DNA from 3 places in the Sphaerisporangium sp. NPDC049003 genome. Region 2 is predicted to be linked to each of the others. Evidence: riboswitches for the same ligand, from Rfam matches in the RefSeq annotation. Region 2 holds a riboswitch; each other region holds the start of a gene.
What was found. Region 2 has a riboswitch for thiamine pyrophosphate ahead of thiO (glycine oxidase ThiO). Riboswitches for the same ligand answer to the same signal wherever they lie in the genome.

Region 1 (6,453 bases), on a different contig from region 2:
AGGCTCGACCAATGTTTCCCGCGGCACGACATTGGTGACTTACTGTGACTCTGCGTACTTTTACATGAGAAAAGCTTGGTGACGGAACGCCCCGCGTAGACGCGACGGCGTAGCTTCGAAAGCAAAGCGGCTCTAGCCACAGGACGGGGACGACAACGTGGGCGATTGGCCTGGAGACCGGTCGGGGGGGTCCGACGAGAAGGGGTCCCACGAGGGGCCGACCCGGGCTCTGCGCCGTCCGGCCGGAGCCGGAGGCGAAGGGGCGTATCCGCCGGCGGGCGGGGACGGTGACGAGCCCTACTCGGCGGGTCAGCCGGCGCACCGCTTCCCGCAGGGCTCGCGTGACCGGGGCGGCCGGGCCGGCTCCGAGGACGAGGAGCGAACCCGCCAGCAGGCCTTCCCCGGAGGCGGGGAGGCACCGGCTTCCGGAGAGCCCTCCAAGGGGAGATCGCGCGTGTACGGCAAGCCGCGGTCCGGCCAGGCGCCGATCCGGCCCCTGTCGAGCCCGGAGACGCCCAAGACGCATCCGTCCGGCGGCCCCGGGGCCGCCGAGCCGAAGGCCCGCGGCCCGAGGCGGACGGGCCGTCTGGTGGTCAGGATCCTCGTGATCCTGCTGGTGGTGCTGCTCGTGCTCGGCCTGGTCGGGTTCTTCTGGATCAACTCCCGCATCACCAGCGTCGAGTCGCTCACCGACTATGACGGCCGTCCCGCTGCCACCCCCGGCGAAGACTGGCTGCTGGTCGGCTCCGACAGCCGGGCCGGGCTGACGGCCGCCCAGCGCAAGAAGCTCGCCACCGGCCGTGCCGTCGGCAAGCGCACCGACACGATGATGCTCCTGCACATCCCGAGCGGCGGCGGCAAGCCCACCCTCGTCAGCCTGCCCCGCGACTCCTACGTCCCCATCGACGGGCACGGCAGCGACAAGCTGAACGCCGCGTACGCCTTCGGCGGCCCCAAGCTGCTGACCAAGACGGTCGAGAAGGTCACCGACATCCGTGTCGACCACTATATGGAGATCGGATTCGGCGGCTTCGTCGGCATCGTGGACGCGATCGGCGGCGTCAACATCTGCGTCAAGCAGAACATCAAGGACCACAAGGCCGGCATCAACCTCAAGAAGGGCTGCCAGGACATGGACGGCGGCACCGCCCTTGGGTACGTCCGCACCCGCGCGACCGGCGCGCTGCCCGACTTCGACCGCACCCAGCGCCAGCGCCAGTTCTTCGGCGCCGTGGTGAAGAAGGCCGCGAGCCCGGGCGTCCTGGTCAACCCGTTCCGCTCGATCCCGCTGGCGATGAGCGCGACCGACTCGGTGGCGGTCGACCCGGGCACGGGAGCCTTCGACATGCTGTCGCTGGGGCTCGCGATGAGCGGCGATCCGATCGCCACCGCCGTGCCCGTGGGCTCGCTGCCCACGATCAACGGCGCCTCCGTCGTGAAGTGGGACACCGAGCGCGCTCTGCGGCTCTTCAAGGCCCTGGCCGAGGACAAGCCGGTGCCGGAGGACGTCCTCACCAAGTAGGCGCGACACGCGCGCCGAGCCGAGGGGGCGGACGCGCGCCGAGCCGAGGAGCAGGCGCGCGCCGGGGCGAGGAGCAGGCGCGACGCGCGCTGTGGGTACAGCTCAGGCGCGCGTCGCGGGTCCTCGCGAGCGGTTAGTGTGATGGCATGCCCGAGCTTCCCGAGGTGGAGTCGCTCGCCGAGTTCCTGCGCGAACGGGCCGTCGGCCGCCCGGTCGCCGCCGTCGACGTGGTGGCCTTCCAGGCGCTGAAGACCGTGGACCCGCCGGTGACCTCGCTGGCAGGGCTGACGGTGACGAGTGTCGCCCGTCACGGCAAGTTCCTCGACCTCGACTGCGACGGGCTCCATTTCATCACCCACCTCGCCCGTGGCGGCTGGCTCCGCTGGCGCGACGACTTCTCCGGGGCCAAGCCCGTACGTCCCGGCAAGGGCCCCCTCGCGGCCCGCGTGCGGTTCGCGCCCGGCGACGACGGCAGGCAGCCCGGATTCGAGCTCACCGAGGCGGGCACCCAGAAGCGGCTCGCGGTCTACGTCGTCCGCGACCCCGGCGAGGTTCCCGGCATCGCGAGCCTCGGCCCCGATCCGCTCGCGCCCGAGTTCACCGTGGACGTGCTCAAGGGCATCCTCGGCGGCAGCCGCACCCGCATCAAGGGGCTCCTGCGCGACCAGAAGGTGATCGCCGGCATCGGCAACGCCTACTCCGACGAGGTGCTGCACGTGGCCAAGATGTCCCCGTTCAAGATCGCGGGGTCGCTGACCGACGACGCGGTGGCGGGCCTGCACGAGTCGATCGTCAGCACGCTGCGGGCGGCCGTCGAGCGCTCTCGCGGCATCGCCGCGAAGGATCTCAAGACCGAGAAGAAGTCGGGTCTGCGGGTCCACGGGCGTGCCGGGCAGCAGTGCGAGGTGTGCGGGGACACGATCAGGGAGGTGTCGTTCGCCGACTCCTCCCTGCAGTACTGCCCGACGTGCCAGACCGGCGGGAAGCCGCTAGCCGACCGCAGGCTGTCCCGCCTTCTCAAATAGCCCACCGGGGCCTTCTCGGGGAGAAATCAACGCTCGGTCAGTAATGACAACCCTCCGTTAGCGGACGGAAAGCTCGCAGAGCGGGGACAATGAACGGCATGAACGTCCCTGAGATCGAGGCCAAGGCCGTACCCGACGATGTCTTCCTGCTCGACGTGCGCGAGCCCGACGAGTGGCTGGCGGGGCACGCTCCGGCGGCCGTCCACATCCCGCTCGGCGCGCTGCAGCAGAGGGTCGACGAGGTCCCGGCCGGCGTGCCGGTCTACGTCGTCTGCCGGGTCGGAGGCAGGTCCGCGAGGGCCGCGGCGTGGCTCAACCACGTGGGCCGAGAGGCGATCAACGTCGGTGGCGGCATGCAGTCGTGGGCCGCGGCCGGCCGTCCGATGGTGGCCGAAAACGGGGGGCAGCCCTTCGTCGCCTAGCGGCGGAGTGTAATAATTCGGTCAAAATCCATACCGCGGGAGCTCGGGCGCAACCGGGCTGAGAGGGCGGTTCCCAGTGACACTGGGCGCGCCGCCGACCGCATGAACCTGTCCGGGTAATGCCGGCGTAGGGAGCGTGCGATGACGTCCGCCGTCGGCGAGGTCCCCCTGACACTCGACGAGGCCCCCCCGAAGACGCTGGGCCTGCTCGACCAGGGCGCCTTCTGGGCCAACCTCGGAGTGAGCCTCCTCGGCTTCTCGGGGGCCCTCTACCTGATCAACCCGCTGGGCGACGTCCCGCTGAGCCTCGGCGCGGCCGTCCTCGCGGCCGTGGCCGGAAGCCTGATCGGCACCGTGATGGTCGGCCTCGCGGCGGTGCCGGGCGCGCGCACAGGCGCGCCGGCGATGGTGCTGCTGCGGGGCTTGTTCGGGGCCAGGCTTTCGTACGTCCCGACGGTCCTGAACGTCGTGCAGATGCTCGGCTGGGGGGCCTTCGAGCTGTGGGTGATCGCCACCGGGGCGCGTGCGATCTTCGGTGACGCGGTGCCGTACTGGGTGTGGGTGGTGGCGGCGGGGCTGCTGACCATCGCCCTGACGATCAGGCCGCTGGGGGCGATCCGCCTGCTCCGGCGGTTCGTGACGGCGGGGGTGGTCGTCGCGATGGTGTGGCTCGCGGTGGCGCTGCTGCGCGAGGCACCCACCCTCGGAGGCGGGAACTGGAACGCCTTCGCCCCGGCCGTCGACTACGTGATCGCGCTCTCGGTCTCCTGGGTGCCGGTGGCGGCCGACTACGCGCGGCACTCGCGGTCCGGGCGGGCGGCCTTCGCGGGGGTGGTCAGCGGCTACACGATCGCCCAGGTCGCGTGCCTGGTCATCGGCGTCCTCGCGCTGGCCCTGGTCGGGAACGACCCCGACCGGGTGTGGGACGCCTTCGTCGCGGTGCCCCTCGGGGGGCTGTTCTTCGGAATCCTGGTGCTGCGCGAGGCCGACCAGTCGTTCGCCAACGTCTACTCCACGGCGATGTCCCTGCAGAACCTCCTGCCTAGGGTGGACCGGCGCGTCTTCTCGATCGTCGTCGGCGTGCTCACCACCGTCATCGCGCTCTTCGCCGACGTGAAATCCTACGGGGCGTTCCTCGGCGTCATCGGCGCGGTCTTCGTCCCGATGTTCGCCGTCCTCGTGGTCGACTACTTCCTGCTCGGCGGGGCCGCCAGGTGGGACACCTCGGCGGGGGCGCCCTCGCGGTGGGGGATGGTCGTGCCGTGGGTGCTCGGTTTCGTGGCGTACTGGCTGGTCACGGCGACGCCGACGGTGGCGTGGTGGGACTCGGTCTGGACGGCGCTCCGAGGCGCGATCGGCTTCGAGCGGCAGGTCTGGATGAACGCCGCGCTCGCCGCGTTCGTCGTCGCCGCGCTGGCGACGCTGCTCGGGCAGGCGTTCAGCGGGCGGGGTCTTCGAGGCGGAGGAGGAACTGCTTGGCGGCGAGGCCTCCGGCGTAGCCTCCGGGATGCCCCTGCGACTCGATCGCCCGGTGACACGGGACGATGACGCAGACCGGGTTGGCGGTCAGCGCGTTGCCTATCGCGCGTAGCGCCTGGGGCCGCCCGATGCGCTCGGCGATTTCGGGAAATGTCGTGACGCTTCCGTAGGGCACGGCCATCGTCATCTGGAGCACGGTACGCGCGAACGGCGTGGCCAGCCGGAGGTCGACGGGAAGGGTGAAGGCCCTGAGCCTGCCGGAGAAGTACGCGTCGAGCTCACGGCGTATCGGATCGAGGCGCCGCGGGTCGGGCCCGATGAACGAGCCGATCTCGCGGGTGATGCGCGCGAAGACGACGTGCTCGTTCTCGTAGCTGCACGCGACCACGCCGCGCACGGTGACGGCGAGCGCCAGCCGCCCGACGGGGGTGTCGGTCATCCCGAAAGCGACGTCGGGTGGGGTCTCGCCCACATAGCCGGGAGCGGTCACCCGCACGAGGGCTTCGAGATCCCCTGTCGACATGGCCGCACCCCTCCCGGTCCCGCTACCAGGCAGCGTATAGGAGCGGAGGGTCCCACCGGCCGCGACGGCCACGCGCCGCGCGCCGTAGAAGACCCCGAGAGGGTACAGTCCCGACGAATGCGACTATTCGTACATCAAAAGTGCCAAGACGCGGGGGCAAAAACGGGCACGATGGGGGTCATGAGTGACGACAGGGTAGAGAACGCCGATGACGGCATTGCCCGTGCTGTCCTCGCGAGTTCCCCGAATGCCGTCGTAGCCCTCGATCGTGACCTTTCCGTCCTGTTGTGGAACCCCGCCGCCGAGCGCCTGTTCGGCTGGACCGCGGGCGACATGACCGGGCGCAGGGCACCGCTCGTCCCCGACGAGCTGGTGGTGGAGCACAACGCCGTGCTGGAACGGGTCCGCACGGGAGGGCCCGTCTCGTTGCGCACCAAGCGCCTGCGCAGCGACGGCTCGCTCGTCGACGTGGGCGTGGACCTGAGCGCGCTGCGCTCGGAGGCCGGCGCGCTGCTCGGCTACGTGAGCGTCTACCACTCCCTGGAGAACGACTCGGCGGCCCGCGACCGGGGCGCCCGCAGGGCGAGGCTCGTCCGGCGGCTCACCGACGTGGTGGGCGACATCAACGCCGAGCTGGAGCTGTCATCCGTCCTCGACCGCATCGCGGGAAGCCTCACCGAGTTGACCGGGGCCGACGCGGGCGGGTTCGTTCTGATCGAGGACGACCGCCTGCGGCTGGTCAGCGCGCACGGGCTGCCCGACAGGCTCCGGGGCGCGACCGCCGACCTGCGGACGAGCCTGGTGGGCAAGCTGCTGCGGACCGGGAAGACCGTCCTGCTGGAGACCGGCGACCAGGCCGTGCTCGACGATCTGATCTGGTCGCAGCTGCCCGGCCTGCACACCATCGCGCTCGGCGTCGCGGCGGTCGGCGGCCGGCCGTACGGGGCGCTGTACGCGCTGTTCGCCGAGCGCAAGGCCGGCCACGTCGAGCTTGAGCTGCTTGAGCTGCTGGCCGGGCACGCCGGCATCGCGCTCGCCAACGCGATGGCGTACCAGGAGGCCGTGCGGCAGCGGGCTCACGAGCGGGCGGTCGTCGACGCCAGCGCGGACGGCATCGCGGTGCTCGACGGCATGGGGTACGTCCGCCAGTGGAACCCGGCGGCCGAGGAGCTGACCGGGGTGCGGGCCGACGACGTGATCGGCGACCGGCCGCCGTTCCCGCTGCCCGCGCCGGGGGAGAAGCTCACCACCCAGCTTCCGTGCGGTCGCTGGCTGGACGTGGTCAGCGCGGAGATCAACGACACCGCCGAGATCGTGGTCGACTTCCGTGACGTCACGCGCGCCAAGGAGCTGGAGGAGGCCAAGGACCTGTTCCTCGCCACCACCAGCCACGAACTGCGCACGCCCATCACCGTGGTCCAGGGGTTCGCCAGCACGCTCGACGCGCGCTGGGACAAGCTGTCGGACGTCGAGCGCCGCTCC
Region 2 (6,453 bases):
ACACCGAGTGGTTCGAGCTGCTCCCGCGCACCCGGCTCCAGCCGGACACCCGCCACAGGTTCCGCCTGCCGGGTGACCGCGTCGCGACGCACGTACGCCTCGACATCTACCCCGACGGCGGCATGGGCCGCCTCCGCCTCCACGGCACTCCCCGCGACCTGTAAGACCGGGCAGGCTCCCGCCGGGTCAGTGCCAGATCGTGATGCGGGTGCCCGCCGGGGCCTGTCCCAGGGGGTTCTCCGCGACCACCGAGCCCGCGCCCGCGATCTTGCGCACCCGTACCTGGAAGCCGGCGGTGCGAAGCTCGCGGGTGGCGTCCCCGACGTTCTTGAACCGGACGTCGGGGATGGCCACGAGGGCCTGGCCCGGCTGGACGTTGTCGGGGTTCTCCCAGGGCCAGTGGAAGCCGGTGTCGGGCCCCTTGGAGCAGGTGAGCTGCACGTTCTGCCCGGCGGTGACCTCGGCACGCGCGGCGGGGTTCTGGGCGATGATCGTGCCAGGCTGGGCGTTGTCGGTCTGCTGGACGATCGTGGGGTTGTACCCCTTCCCCCGCAGGAACGCCTCGGCCTGGTCGCACTGCATCTCGCTGACGTCGGGCATGAGCTGCCCGGCGCTCAGCACGAGCTGCACCCGGCTGCCCTCCCTGACCTTGGTGCCGACCTGGGGGTTCGTGCGCAGCACCAGGCCGCGCTGCACGGTGTCGCTCGGTACCCGGCTGACGGTGCCGGCGGTGAGGCTCGCCTCGGAGATCTTGGCCCGCGCGTCGGCCTCCGGCAGGTTGACGACGTTCGGCACCGCGATCTTGACGGGCCCGGCCGAGGGGATCAGCGTGATCCTGGACTGGGCGAGCACCTCCTTGCCCGGCTCGGGTTCGGTGCGCAGGACCTTGTCCTCGGCCACCTCCTTGTCGTGCTCGGGGGTGCCGATCTTGACCTCGAAGCCCTGCTTCTCGGCCTCCGATTTGGCGATCGTGATGTTCAGGCCGGACAGGTCGGGGACCTTGGTGTAGCGGCCCTCGGAGAACCACCAGCCGGTGCCACCGATCGCAGCGGCCATCAGGACCACCAGCACGACGATGAACCAGTGGGGCCGGAAACCGCGGCGCTTCGGGCCTTCGGCCGCCGGCCGTACCGCCGGGGCGGTGAGCATCTCGGTCTGCGAGTGGATCAGGGTCGGGTTGGCGGGCGCGGCGCCCATCTGGTGCGCGGCCACCGGCCCGGGGGCCGCCGCGCCGGTGGGCGGGCGCTGCGGCCCCATGTCGCGCGGCAGCATGCGGTGGGCGTCCACGGCCGCGACGAGCAGCGCGGTGGCGTCGGCCGGCCGCCGGTTCTGGTCGCGGTCGGTCGCCGAGAGGACCAGCGTGTCGAGCAGGGGCGGCACGTCGCCCGCCAGCGAGGACGGCGCGGGCACCCGGTCGTGCACGTGCCGGTAGGCCACCGACATGGGGTTGTCGCCCTGGTAGGGCTGGCGCCCGGTCAGCAGCTCGAACAGCATCACCCCGGCGGCGTAGACGTCGCTGCGCGCGTCGGCGACCCCGGCGGTGACCTGCTCGGGCGACATGTAGGCGATCGTGCCGATCATGACGCCGGTGCGGGTCTGGTTGCCCGCCTCGATCGCCCTGGCCAGGCCGAAGTCGACGACCTTGACCCGGCCGTCGTCGGTCAGCAGGACGTTCTCGGGCTTCACGTCACGGTGCACCATGCCCGCCTGGTGGGCCGCGCCGAGCGCGGCGAGCACCGGGATCATGATCTCCAGGGCCTCGCGGGCCGGCAGGCGCTTCCTCTCGCGCAGCACGTCGCGCAGGGTGCGCCCCGGGACGTACTCCATCGAGAGGTAGACGTGATCGCCGTCGGTGCCCTGGTCGAAGACGTGCACCACGTTGGGGTGCGACAGGCTGGCCACCGACTTGGCCTCGCCGATGAACCGCCGTACGAAGTCGGGGTCCTCGGCCAGCGATCGGTGCATCACCTTCAGAGCCACCGTGCGGTCGAGCCGGATGTCCAGGGCCAGGTAGACGGCGGCCATCCCACCCCGGGCGATCCGGGACTCAACGCGATAGCGCCCGTCCAGCAGCCGCCCTACAAGGGGGTCCGCAACCGTCGTGTCCACGGGAGTGAGTTTACGGGCGGTTTGCCAGGGGGAGGGCAAGCACATCCCAAACCGATGCCGACATGTTTTCCCGTCAGGAAGGCGTTGATGGCTCTCCGCCGACCGGTTCGACGGCCGGCGAGGACGCCTCAGCGTACCGGCGCCGGGGTATCCGGCCCGCCAGGCGCGCCCTACGACCCGCCGTGACGGCGTCGCGCATAGCCCCCGCCATCAGGCCGGGCCTGCGGGCCCGCGTCACCGCGCTGGCGAGCAGGACCGCGTCGCATCCGAGCTCCATCGCCAGGGCCGCGTCGCTCGCCGTGCCGATGCCGGCGTCCAGGATGACAGGGACGCCCGCCGCCTCCACGATGAGCTCGATGTTGTGCGGGTTGCGGATCCCGAGCCCCGAGCCGATCGGCGCGCCGAGGGGCATCACGGCCGCGCACCCCGCCTGCTCCAGCCGCCGCGCGAGCGCCGGGTCGTCCCCGATGTAGGGCAGCACCACGAATCCGTCGGCCACCAGCCTCTCGGCGGCGTCGAAGGTCTCGATCGGGTCCGGCAGCAGGGTGCGCTCGTCGCTGATCACCTCCAGCTTCACCCAGTCGGTGCCGAGCGCCTCGCGGGCCAGGCGCGCGGTCAGCACCGCCTCGCCGGCCGTGAAGCAGCCGGCGGTGTTGGGCAGCACCCTCACGCCCCGGTCGCGCAGGACGTCGAGCACCGACCCCCGCGAAGCCGGGTCCAGGCGCCGCATCGCCACCGTGGTGATCTCGGTGCCGGACGCGGCCAGCGCCTGGTCCAGCACCTCAAGGGACGGGGCGCCGCCCGTTCCCATGATCAGGCGCGAGCGGAACTTCTCGCCGCCGAGGACCAGCGCGTCGTCCATGGGGTCCGCGTCGACGGTGACGGGGCCCTCACGCCGCTCGCCGGTCGCAAGGACGGGGCTCGTGTCTCGCCGGTCAGCCACCCTGCACCGCCGTGAGCACCTCGACGCGGTCGTTCTCGCCGAGCGGGGTCGACTGCCACGCGCCCCGCCGCACGACCTCGTCGTTCAGGGCGACCGCGACCCCGGCGACGGCCGAGGTCAGCGTCTGGACGGCCTGGGCGACGGTGGTGCCGGGGGGCAGGTCGTGGGGGGAGCCGTTGATGGTCACTCTCATCGCGCTTCCGGGGCGGGAGACCCCGGCCGGCGGCCGGGGGAGGAGCCCCGTTCCTCCTTCGTCCATCGGTGAGGGCCGGTGATGTCCTTGTGCCGCGCCCCGCCGAAACGCAGGGGCGAGCAGATCGCCGCGAAGGCCGGGCCGGGCCGTCCGGCCGGATCGTGGCCGGGAGGGAGCCCCCCTTCGTGGCCGGGGCCGGCGTCCGGGGCCGGCTCCCCGGCGTCCGGAGCCAGTTCCCCGGCGACGAGGTCGGCGGTCAGGGGACAGAGCAGGACGCCGCCGCGGTGGTGGCCGGTGGCCAGCACGAGCCCCGGGAGCGTGGTCCGCCCGATGACCGGGAGGTTGTCGGGGGTCCCCGGGCGCAGGCCGGCGGACAGGCCGGTCACCTCCAGCTCGGTGACGCCCGGTACGAGCTCGCGCGCGTCGCGCAGCAGCTCCCACAGGGCTCCGGCGGTCACGCGGGTGTCGAACCCCATCTCCTCCTGGGTGGCCCCGAGCACGATCTCCCCGTCGCCGCGCGGCACCATGTACGCGCTGGACCCGTGGACCACCCCGCGCACACAGCGGCCGAGGAACCCCGGAGCGCCGCGCAGCCGCATGATCTGGCCCTTGACGGGGCGCACCGGCGGGAGGACCTCCGGAGGCAGGCCGTCCAGGGATCCCGACCAGGCTCCGGCGGCCAGCACCACCTGGTCCGCGGCGATCGCCCCGCCGCCCGCCAGCCGTACCCCGCGCACCGCGTCGCCCTCGACGGCGAAGCCAGTGACGCGGTCGGCGACCATGCCCACCCCCCGGCGCGAGAGCGCGGCGAGCAGCGCGGCCGTCACCCGGCGCGGATCCACCCAGGCGTCCCCCGGAGCGAGGACGCCGCCGCGGACCGAGGGGGCGAGCATCGGCTCGGCGCGGCGGCACTCGCGCCCCGTCAGGCGTTCCACGGGGAGCGAGAGCTTCTCCATGAAGCCGGCCAGTTCGCCGAGCGCCGCGAGGTCGTCGGCGCCGAAGGCGACGTCCAGGGTGCCGTCGGTGCGGTAGTCGACGTCCATCCCGGACTCGCCGGCCAGCTCGGCGGCGAAGCCGGGCCAGCGGGCCAGGGACGCGAGGCCGAGCCGGAGCAGGGGCTCCTCGGTGTAGGTGACCTCGCTCACCGGGGCGAGCATCCCCGCCGCCGCGTGTGAGGCGCCCGAGCCGGGCGCCGGGTCCACCACGGTCACCGCGTGCCCGCGCTGGGCGGCGCGCCAGGCGACCGACAGGCCGATCACACCCCCGCCCACGACGACCACGTCCGCGTGCGTGTCCACCAAAGGTCCCGCTCCCTTCGCCGGCATGATCCGGATCAGGTTTCTGGCGGTCGAGGGCCGTGAGCCCTCCTCTCAGCCCGGTCTCGCCGGACTCCCGCGCGTGCTGACGACACCAGCCTATTCCTGCCTCCGTACGACTTGCGCACCTGCTTGAGTGTTCTCATTACTGCCTGTGCGCGATAGTGAGCCAATTCGTTACCAAATCGCCGTTGGCGAGTTACCCGGCTGGCCGCTTAGGGTCAGGATGTGAATCATGTCGTGGTGGTCGGAGCCGGACTGGCCGGCGTGCGGAGTGTCGAGGCGCTGCGGGCGCGCGGGTACCGAGGACGCGTCACTCTGGTCGGAGATGAGAACCATCGCCCCTACGATCGTCCCCCCTTGTCGAAGGCCGTGCTGCTCGGCGACCTGGATTCCACGGTCGTCGACTCCGACCTCGGCGCCCTCGACGTCGACCTGCGCACCAGCGTGTCGGCCAAGGGCCTGCGCCACGGCGCGCTGGAGACCACGGAAGGCGAGCTGGAGTACGACGGCCTGATCATCGCCACCGGCGCCTCGCCCATCAGGCTGCGCGGCGAGGGCGCCCAGCACGTGCTCCGCACCATCGACGACGCGCTCGCCCTGCGGGAACTGCTGGTCCCCGGCGCCCGCGTGGTGGTCGTCGGCGCGGGCTGGATCGGCGCCGAGGTCGCCACGGCGGCGCGCCGCGCCGGATGCGAGGTGACCGTCGTCGAGGCCGCCCAGTCACCGCTGGCCGTCGCCCTCGGCACCGAGGTGGGCGGGCGCACCGTGCCCTGGTACGCCGAGGCGGGCATCGACCTCAGGCTCGGCACGATGGTCGGCTCGGTCGACCCGGGCGGCCTGACCATGATGGACGGCTCGTGGATCCCCGCCGACGTGGTGGTGACCGGCGTCGGCGTGCGGCCCACCGTCGGGTGGCTCGCGGGCTCCGGCGTGGAGATCGACAACGGCGTCGTGGTCGACGAGCACCTGCGCACCTCGATGGAGGGCGTGGTGGCGGTCGGCGACTGCGCGAACTGGTGGTCACGGCGCTTCGGCCGCCGCATGCGCGTCGAGCACTGGGACACCGCGCTGAACGCGCCCGAGACGGCCGTGGCCACGCTGCTGGGCGAGACCGCCGTCTACGACCCGGTCCCCTACTTCTGGTCCGAGCAGTTCGGCCGCATGCTGCAGTACGCCGGCCACCACGACGGCGCCCGGCTGGTGCTGCGCGGCGATCCCGCCACCGACCGCAAGTGGGCGGCGTGCTGGCTGACCGACGACCACCGGATGGCCGCTATTCTTACCGTCGACCGTCCCCGTGACCTGGTGCAGGGCCGCCGTATCGTCGAGGGCGGGCAAAGGCTCGATGTGGATCGCGCGATGGACCCCTCGGTACCCTTGCGTGACTGCTTGTGACCCCCTGTGGGGTGTTTGAGAAGAGGCACGACGTGGTAGTTGTGGTTCCGTGACGCTTTCTGTTGCGCAGATCGACCGGGAAACCGACCAGTTGGTGGGAGAGTGGCTCCCCCTCACGGAAGTGGGCAGGCGGCTCGGGCTGAGTGCCGGGCGTGCCAAGCAGCTTCTCAAGGACAAAAGGCTCATCGGAGTCCGGCGGGGCGGATCCGAGCCGGAGGTCCCCGCGGCCTTCATCGCCGGAGACGACGTGGTGAAGGGCCTCCCAGGGACGCTGACGGTCCTGTCCGACGCGGGCTACGACGACGTCGAGGCCCTGCGGTGGCTGTTCACCGCCGACGACTCCCTGCCGGGGGCCCCGATCGACGCGATCGTCGCGGGCCGCCACACCGAGGTGAAGAGGCGTGCCCAGGCGCTCGGTTTCTGACGCCAGGCTCTACCTCTGCACCGACGGGCGCCGCCGCCAGGGCGATCTAGACCGGTTCCTCGACGCCGTC
Region 3 (6,453 bases), on a different contig from region 2:
GGGGCAGCTTTGGGCCGTCTCTTAGCGATTGGAGGTGGAATCGGGATGACTTCTGGTGATCCCAGCAGTACGTGCTCGCGCACGTACGTCGTGCGCAAACCCGACCACTCCAATTCGGTGTCCGACTGAGAGCCACGCGCGCCTATTTCCTGTGACGTCTGTCGCACTATTACTTTTTTGCGCGTTGGTTCCGCGAGGTCGGGCGGGAAGGGACCGCCATGCGCTCGTCCACGCTTTTCCAGCGGATCAACCTCCACCCGCGCACCACCCACGTCCGGCTCGGCACCTCGTCGTCGGTGGCCGTGGTGCGCCGCGAGACGATGAACGGCCGTTGCGTGCCGCCCAGTGACTCGCTCGTGGAGTTCGGCGCCTATGTCGCCGGCAAGCGGGTCCGCGTCTCCGGCATTCCGGAGGCCGTCAGCCTCGTCCGCGAGCACAACGCCTCCTCCGAGATCAACGACGCGTACGTCTGGGTCGGGCTGCACGAGCCGGAGGCCCCCGAGGTCGAGTGGCTGGCCGAGGTCTTCGGCCTGCACCCCCTGGCCGTCGAGGACGCCATCAAGGCCCACCAGCGGCCCAAGGTCGAGCGGTACGGCGACTCTCTCTTCGTCGTCCTCAAGACCATCGCCTACCTCGACCACGACGAGCTGACCGCCTCCAGTGAGATCATCGCCACCGGCGAGATCATGGTGTTCGTCGGCCCCGACTTCGTGGTCACCGTGCGCCACGGCGAGCACTGCCCGCTCGCAGAGGTCCGCGAGCGCCTTGAGGACAAGCCCAAGCTGCTGGCAAGGGGCCCGGCGGGCGTGCTCCACGCCATCGCCGACTTCGTCGTCGACAAGTACCTCTGCGTCGCCGACCTGATGCAGGCCGAGCTTGAGGAGGTCGAGGCCGCCGTCTTCGCCGACGTCAGCTCGCGGGACATCGGCCGCATCTACCAGCTCAAGCGCGAGATGATCGAGATGAAGCGCGCGGTGACGCCGCTCCAGACGCCGCTGGGCGCCCTGCCGCAGCGCCGCATGATCCCCTCCGAGATGCGCGAGTACTTCCGTGACGTCGTCGACCACCTCTCCCGGGTCTGCGAGCAGGTGGAGTCGTCGAACGAGCTGTGCAACTCGATCCTGCAGGCCGCGCTCGCCAGGTCCAACGCCCTGGCCAACGAGGACATGCGCAAGATCTCCGCATGGGTGGCCATCATCTCGGTGCCCACGATGATCGCCGGCATCTACGGCATGAACTTCAAGCACATGCCCGAGCTGTCCGCCATGTGGGGCTATCCCCTCGTGATCGGCGTCATGCTCGTCATCTGCTCCCTCCTCTACCGAGGCTTCCGCCGCAACAGCTGGCTCTGACCCTCCGCCGGCAATCCTGAAAGTCACATCGCTTCCGGCAGGCACCGGCGCCGGGCAGCCCGCCGTTGACGCTGCCGACCGCCCCGGGCACGCCCGAGGCGGTGCAGGTGTTCAACAACTACGTGCGCTGCGCTGGGCCGCCGCCTCCGACCGGACGGCCTTCACGTGGAACCGCGAGATCGCTCCCGGGGATGGAGTCACCATCGGCTTCAACGGCACCAGGGCGCCAACCCGGCTCCGACGTCCTTCCAGCTCAACGGTGCCACCTGCCGCTGACCTCCGCCTGCCCCTCCCGCCCCGGAGGGGCACGCGACACGGCTTCTCTCCAATCCCGATTAGGAGTTGCATGCATCGCTAGAGAGAGGTAACCTACAGCTGTAGTTAGAGATTTCTGCTACACCGACAAGCGAGGAGGTTCCGGAGATGCTGTTGACGTCGATCGACCCGTTCGTTCAGGAAGTCGAGCGCCAGTTTGATCGCCTCACCCGTGGCGCCCTCACTTGGGGAGAGGGAAGCGCCCAGGGGGCCATGCCGCTCGACGGCATCCGCAGGAAGGACGACGTGGTCCTGCGCTTCGATCTTCCCGGCATCGACCCCGACTCGATCGAGGTCACCGTCGACCGCGGCGTGCTCACGGTCACCGCCAGCCGCCATGAGGAGCTGTCGGAGGACGATCGGCTGTTCGTGCGCGAGCGCGTCATGGGCACCTTCACCCGGCGCGTCTACCTCTCCGAGCACCTCGACATCGACCGCGTCGACGCCGCCTACCACAACGGGGTGCTGCAGATCCGCATCCCCGTGCTGGAGAAGGCCAAGCCACGCAAGGTCGAGATCCAGCGCGGCGACACCAGGGCGATCCGCCCGTGAGGTGACCGCGAGCGATGGGCCGGTGCCGCTACGGGCGCCGGCCCGTTCACCATGGAGGCACACATGTCCAGGTTGCCCATCGACGACAACCACGCCCCGCTGTACTCCATGGGCCAGGTCGCCGGCATGCTCGACGTCCAGCAGGCCTTTCTGCGCCGCCTCGACGAGTTCGAAGTGGTCCGCCCGCAGCGCTCCTCGGGCGGCCAGCGCCGCTACTCGCGCGCCGACATCAACCGTGTCCAGTACGTCGCGGAGCTGACCGGGGAAGGCATGACGCTGATCGCGATCCGCCGCATCCTGGAGCTGGAACAGCAGGTGAAGGCACTGAAGAAGGAGCTGGAGGCGACACGCCGGCTCCTGCCTCCCAAGGAATGAAACCTGGAAAGGCATCGGTGGGCCGCCCGATCACCACGTGTGACGGGCGGTCCTCCGTGGTGGTGTGGGTGGCGGTCATGGCGGTTCCTCGTGTTTCGGGTGGGGGAGGCAAGCGCGTTCGGCCGGTGGCTGTGGCAGGGACGCGCGCTACGGGGTCAGCACGATCTTTCCGGCGACGGTGCCGGACTCGGCCAGCCGCAGAGCGTCGGCGATGCGGGTGAGCGGCAGCCGCGCGGCGATCTGGGCGGTGACCTCACCGCGCTGGAGTGCTGCGAAGACCTTGGTGAGGTCGGCGCGCAGCCGGGACCTGAACCGGTTCTTGGCCAGGGCCCGCCCGGCCCAGACGTTGAAGAAGTAGGCGCGGCGGCCGTTGGGCAGCACGTTCCACAGCCACACCCGGCCGAGCAGCTTGAGCACGGGCCACTGCTTGGACCCCTTGTCGTCCCGGGTGGAGGCGCTGCCGTAGGAGACGAGCGTGCCGCCGGGCGCGAGCAGGCGCCAGGAGTCGACGACGCCCGGCCCCCGACGTGGTCGAAGACGGCGTCCACCCCGCCGGGGGCGAGCTCGCGGACGCGCGCGGCGACGTCCCCGGTGCGGTAGTCGACCGGAAGGACGCCGCGCTCCCGCAGGGCTCTTCAGGATGTAGCTGTCCCGGATGTGGAAGTCGACCCCGCCCTGCTGTTCACCGCCGAACTGGACGACCTCCCGGCCCACTGACCACACCCCTACCAGAACGGGCCCGTGCACGGTTACCACGCCCACCCGATGCGCCGCCTCCGGACCGATCCGGGCGCTTCTTGCCAGGGTGCCCCGTCCTTCTGGAGGGCGCCCGCGCTGTCCCTGTCAGATGGGCCAGGACTCCTGGTGCCAGGCGGCGTTCCAGAACATCCACTCGTAGCGGGATGTGGTGACGAAGTGTTCCCGGGCTCGCAGGCGCTGGCGCTGGGTGGCCTCTTCCCCGGCCCGGTCGGTCAGGGCCACCACTCGGCGGACGACGCTCTGGAAGGCCTCGTCGCCGTAGGTGGCGATCCAGCGCCGGTAGAGAGGGTCGGGAGACGACTTGGCCAGCAGCGCCTCGCCGACGCGGGCGTAGATCCAGTAGCACGGCAGCACCGCCGCGAGGCCGTCGAGGAACGACCCGCCGTACACCGTGGCCAGCAGGTAGCTCGTGTACGCCCGGGTGGTCGGGCCCACCGGTAGGTCCGCGGCCTGTGCCGGGGAACCGCCGAGCTGGGCCATGAACTCCGCGTGCATCTCCTGCTCCGCCGCGATCGCTCCCACCGCGTCGCCCGCGAAGGCCCGTACGTCGTCCTCGGTCGGCGCCTTGGCCGCGCACAGGGCCAGTGCCCGCGCGTATTCCCGCAGGTAGTGGGAGTCCTGCACCACGAAGTGCCGGAAGGCCTCACGCGGCAGGGTGCCGTCGACCAGCCCGGTGATGAACGGATGGTCCAGGATCGCGGTGTAGATCGGCTCGATGGCCTCCCACAGCTCCTCGCTGTACGGGCGCGCATGCGAAACGGCCGGCTCGAACGTCGTCATCGGAACAGACTCCCTACGCCGGCATGACCCGGTCAGGTTCGAGCGGTCTGCGGCCGCTCCGGCCGCACTCTCAGCCCGGTGCGCCGGACTCCCGCGATGTCGTGGTCGAGGCTAACGCACCCCCTTGCCGCGACGGTTCAGGGGGATCGCCATCAGGGGACGATCACCAATTTGGGGCGTTGGTCGCGGATGCCGAGTAGCTCTCTTACGCGGGGGAGCGGCCAGGCGAGCTGGGTGGCGAGCCTCGCCATGGTGAGGTCGGTCTCCGCCGACGCCAGGTCGAAGGCCTGCCGCAGGAGGACCGGGTGCTCTCCCGGGTAGCCGGTGATGGGCTCGCCGGCGAAGCCCGGCTGGTCGCGGAGGGCGCCGAGCCGCTGGTACGCCCGGCTGGCCGAGGAATCGGAGAGCAGGCCGACCTCGCGGCAGCGGTAGAGCAGTGAGCTGATCGAGACGCCCCACACGTGCTTGAGCTCGGCCAGCCGCCGCAGGTCGAGGCGCCGGGGGAGCTCGGGCAGGATGCTGTCGCGCGGGGTGAGGAACTCGGCCGCGAACGTGTCGGCCTCGCGCTCCTGCTGGACGTCCCCGGCGGCGGTGTCGCCGTGGAGGACGAGATGGCCCAGCTCGTGGGCGGCGGTGAAGCGGTAGCGGTGGATGTCGTCGAAGCGGTTGGCGGTCAGCACGACGATCGGCCGGGGCAGTTGCGAGGTCGAGAAGGCGTCGACGGTGGTGGCGTCCTCGTCGGGCGGGGGGAGCACCACGACGATGCCGTGGGCCTCCATGTGGCGGACGAGATGCGAGATCGGCCCTGTGCCGAGCCCCCAGTGCCGTCGCAGCTCGCGGGCGGCGGCGGCCGGGTCGCGGGGCAGCTCCACCCCCGAGTGGACCTCGCCGCCGGAGAACCCCGGAAGGTCGACGTGCGGCAGCCGTACGCGCTTCTCCAGCGCGTGGGTCAGCTCCCAGACCTGCTCGACGAACGCGACGGCCTTGGCCCGCTGGTGGACGCGGGTGGAGCGCAGGCTGCGGAAGTGGGCCATGGACCCGTCGAGCTTGGCGTGCGGCCGGCCCGACAGGAAGAACGCCAGGGGGACGCCGAGGGCGCCCGCCAGGCGCGGGATGAGGTCGGGCCTGGGGTGGGTCATGCCCGTCTCGTACTGCCCGACGGCCGCCGGGGTGACCCCCACCCGCTCGGCGAGGTCCTTCTTGGTCATGCCCGCCAGCCGTCGCGCCTGGGTCAGCCGCGCCTGGTCGAAGCCGTCGGCCACCGCCTGCGGAGTCGGTCTCCCACGGTCGGTCTTACGGTCGCTCATCGGCGTCGGCGATCGGCTGGTCGTCGGTGGGCTCGCTGTTCACGGGGAAGATCATCGCATTCCGGCGCTCGACCGCGGGACGGCGGACGAGGGTGAGGTCGGGCTCGGCGCCGCGGTCGAAGCGCTCGGCCACGTCGGGCTCGGCCACCGGCAGGCCCTGCGACACCCACGGCAGCGCGGTGAGCAGGGGGATCTGCTCGCAGTGGAGCCAGTGGATCCGGCCCATGTCGTCGATCAGCTCGGCCTCGCCCCAGTAGAGCTTCAACAGGCTGGCCTGGGCGTTCGCGGCGTAGGCGACCGGGATCAGGCGCGTGTCGGCGGGGAGCTGCGCGAGGAGGGGCCGCGCCGCGGTCAGCTCGTCGAGCTGGGCGTCCTCGTCGTCGCTCGCGAGCGCGAGGTCGAGCACCTCCTGGTGGTAGGTGGTCGTGGGGCCGAAGCGGGTGAAAAGCTCGCGGACGAGCGCGGAGACCCGCCCGTCGCTGACCCGCGCCTCGGTGATCGGCGTGGTGTCGTCCTCGGCGTAGCGGAAGGGCAGGAGCAGGTTGCCGTTGAGCACGACCAGGTGGTGGGGCGAGCCGTACGGCCTGACCACCTGGAACCCCGGGTCGTTCTTGAAGCCGTCGACCAGGGCCTCGTAGCGGCGGGCCATCAGGGTGGAGCCGTACGCGTACCGTTTGTCGCTTCTCGATGACTTCTGGGCGTCCTGGGCGTTCCCCGCGGCCTCCAGGAGGGACGCGGCGAGCTGCCCCCGGACGGACGCGGCGCGCTCCCCGAACCGCTCGGCCGCCCAGCTCGAAATCTGTGGCTCCCCGTGCATTGGTGACCTCCCGTACGCGGCGTCCTGACACCAGGTGATCGATGCTGCCACTTCAGTTCTTCGCACAATACTCCCGCGAGCACTCCAGTTGATGTTGTGACTCGCCGGAAAGGGGCAGAAGTGTCAGGCGGGCGCGTGGCGGAGGGCGGCGGCGGGCTCGGGGAGGGGGAGGCCGCGCTGGGCCCAGAGCTCGCGC

Region 1: linked by a shared signal. The riboswitch ahead of ACGFIV_RS12350 (cytosine permease) and the one ahead of thiO (glycine oxidase ThiO) in region 2 are both predicted to bind thiamine pyrophosphate.
Region 3: linked by a shared signal. The riboswitch ahead of tenA (thiaminase II) and the one ahead of thiO (glycine oxidase ThiO) in region 2 are both predicted to bind thiamine pyrophosphate.

What each region holds. Positions count from the first base shown of each region.
Region 1 covers NZ_JBICTU010000009.1:127,385-133,837, forward strand. The annotation lists gene ACGFIV_RS12335 (LCP family protein) at 158-1,522, shown strand; gene ACGFIV_RS12340 (DNA-formamidopyrimidine glycosylase family protein) at 1,669-2,547, shown strand; gene ACGFIV_RS12345 (rhodanese-like domain-containing protein) at 2,637-2,969, shown strand; TPP riboswitch at 2,994-3,120, shown strand; gene ACGFIV_RS12350 (cytosine permease) at 3,111-4,517, shown strand; gene ACGFIV_RS12355 (methylated-DNA--[protein]-cysteine S-methyltransferase) at 4,408-4,971, opposite strand; gene ACGFIV_RS12360 (PAS domain S-box protein) at 5,152-6,453, shown strand, end outside.
Region 2 covers NZ_JBICTU010000010.1:107,665-114,117, reverse strand. The annotation lists gene alc (allantoicase) at 1-164, shown strand, start outside; gene pknB (Stk1 family PASTA domain-containing Ser/Thr kinase) at 187-2,109, opposite strand; gene ACGFIV_RS13435 (thiazole synthase) at 2,183-2,971, opposite strand; gene thiS (sulfur carrier protein ThiS) at 3,045-3,245, opposite strand; gene thiO (glycine oxidase ThiO) at 3,242-4,543, opposite strand; TPP riboswitch at 4,539-4,651, opposite strand; gene ACGFIV_RS13420 (FAD-dependent oxidoreductase) at 4,790-5,959, shown strand; gene ACGFIV_RS13415 (Rv2175c family DNA-binding protein) at 6,009-6,383, shown strand; gene thiE (thiamine phosphate synthase) at 6,361-6,453, shown strand, end outside.
Region 3 covers NZ_JBICTU010000001.1:268,964-275,416, reverse strand. The annotation lists gene corA (magnesium/cobalt transporter CorA) at 219-1,352, shown strand; gene ACGFIV_RS01445 (Hsp20/alpha crystallin family protein) at 1,776-2,219, shown strand; gene ACGFIV_RS01440 (MerR family transcriptional regulator) at 2,283-2,594, shown strand; gene ACGFIV_RS01435 (zinc-binding dehydrogenase) at 2,742-3,308, opposite strand; gene tenA (thiaminase II) at 3,438-4,133, opposite strand; TPP riboswitch at 4,126-4,238, opposite strand; gene ACGFIV_RS01425 (XRE family transcriptional regulator) at 4,286-5,440, opposite strand; gene ACGFIV_RS01420 (hypothetical protein) at 5,427-6,257, opposite strand; gene ACGFIV_RS01415 (glycerophosphodiester phosphodiesterase family protein) at 6,381-6,453, opposite strand, start outside.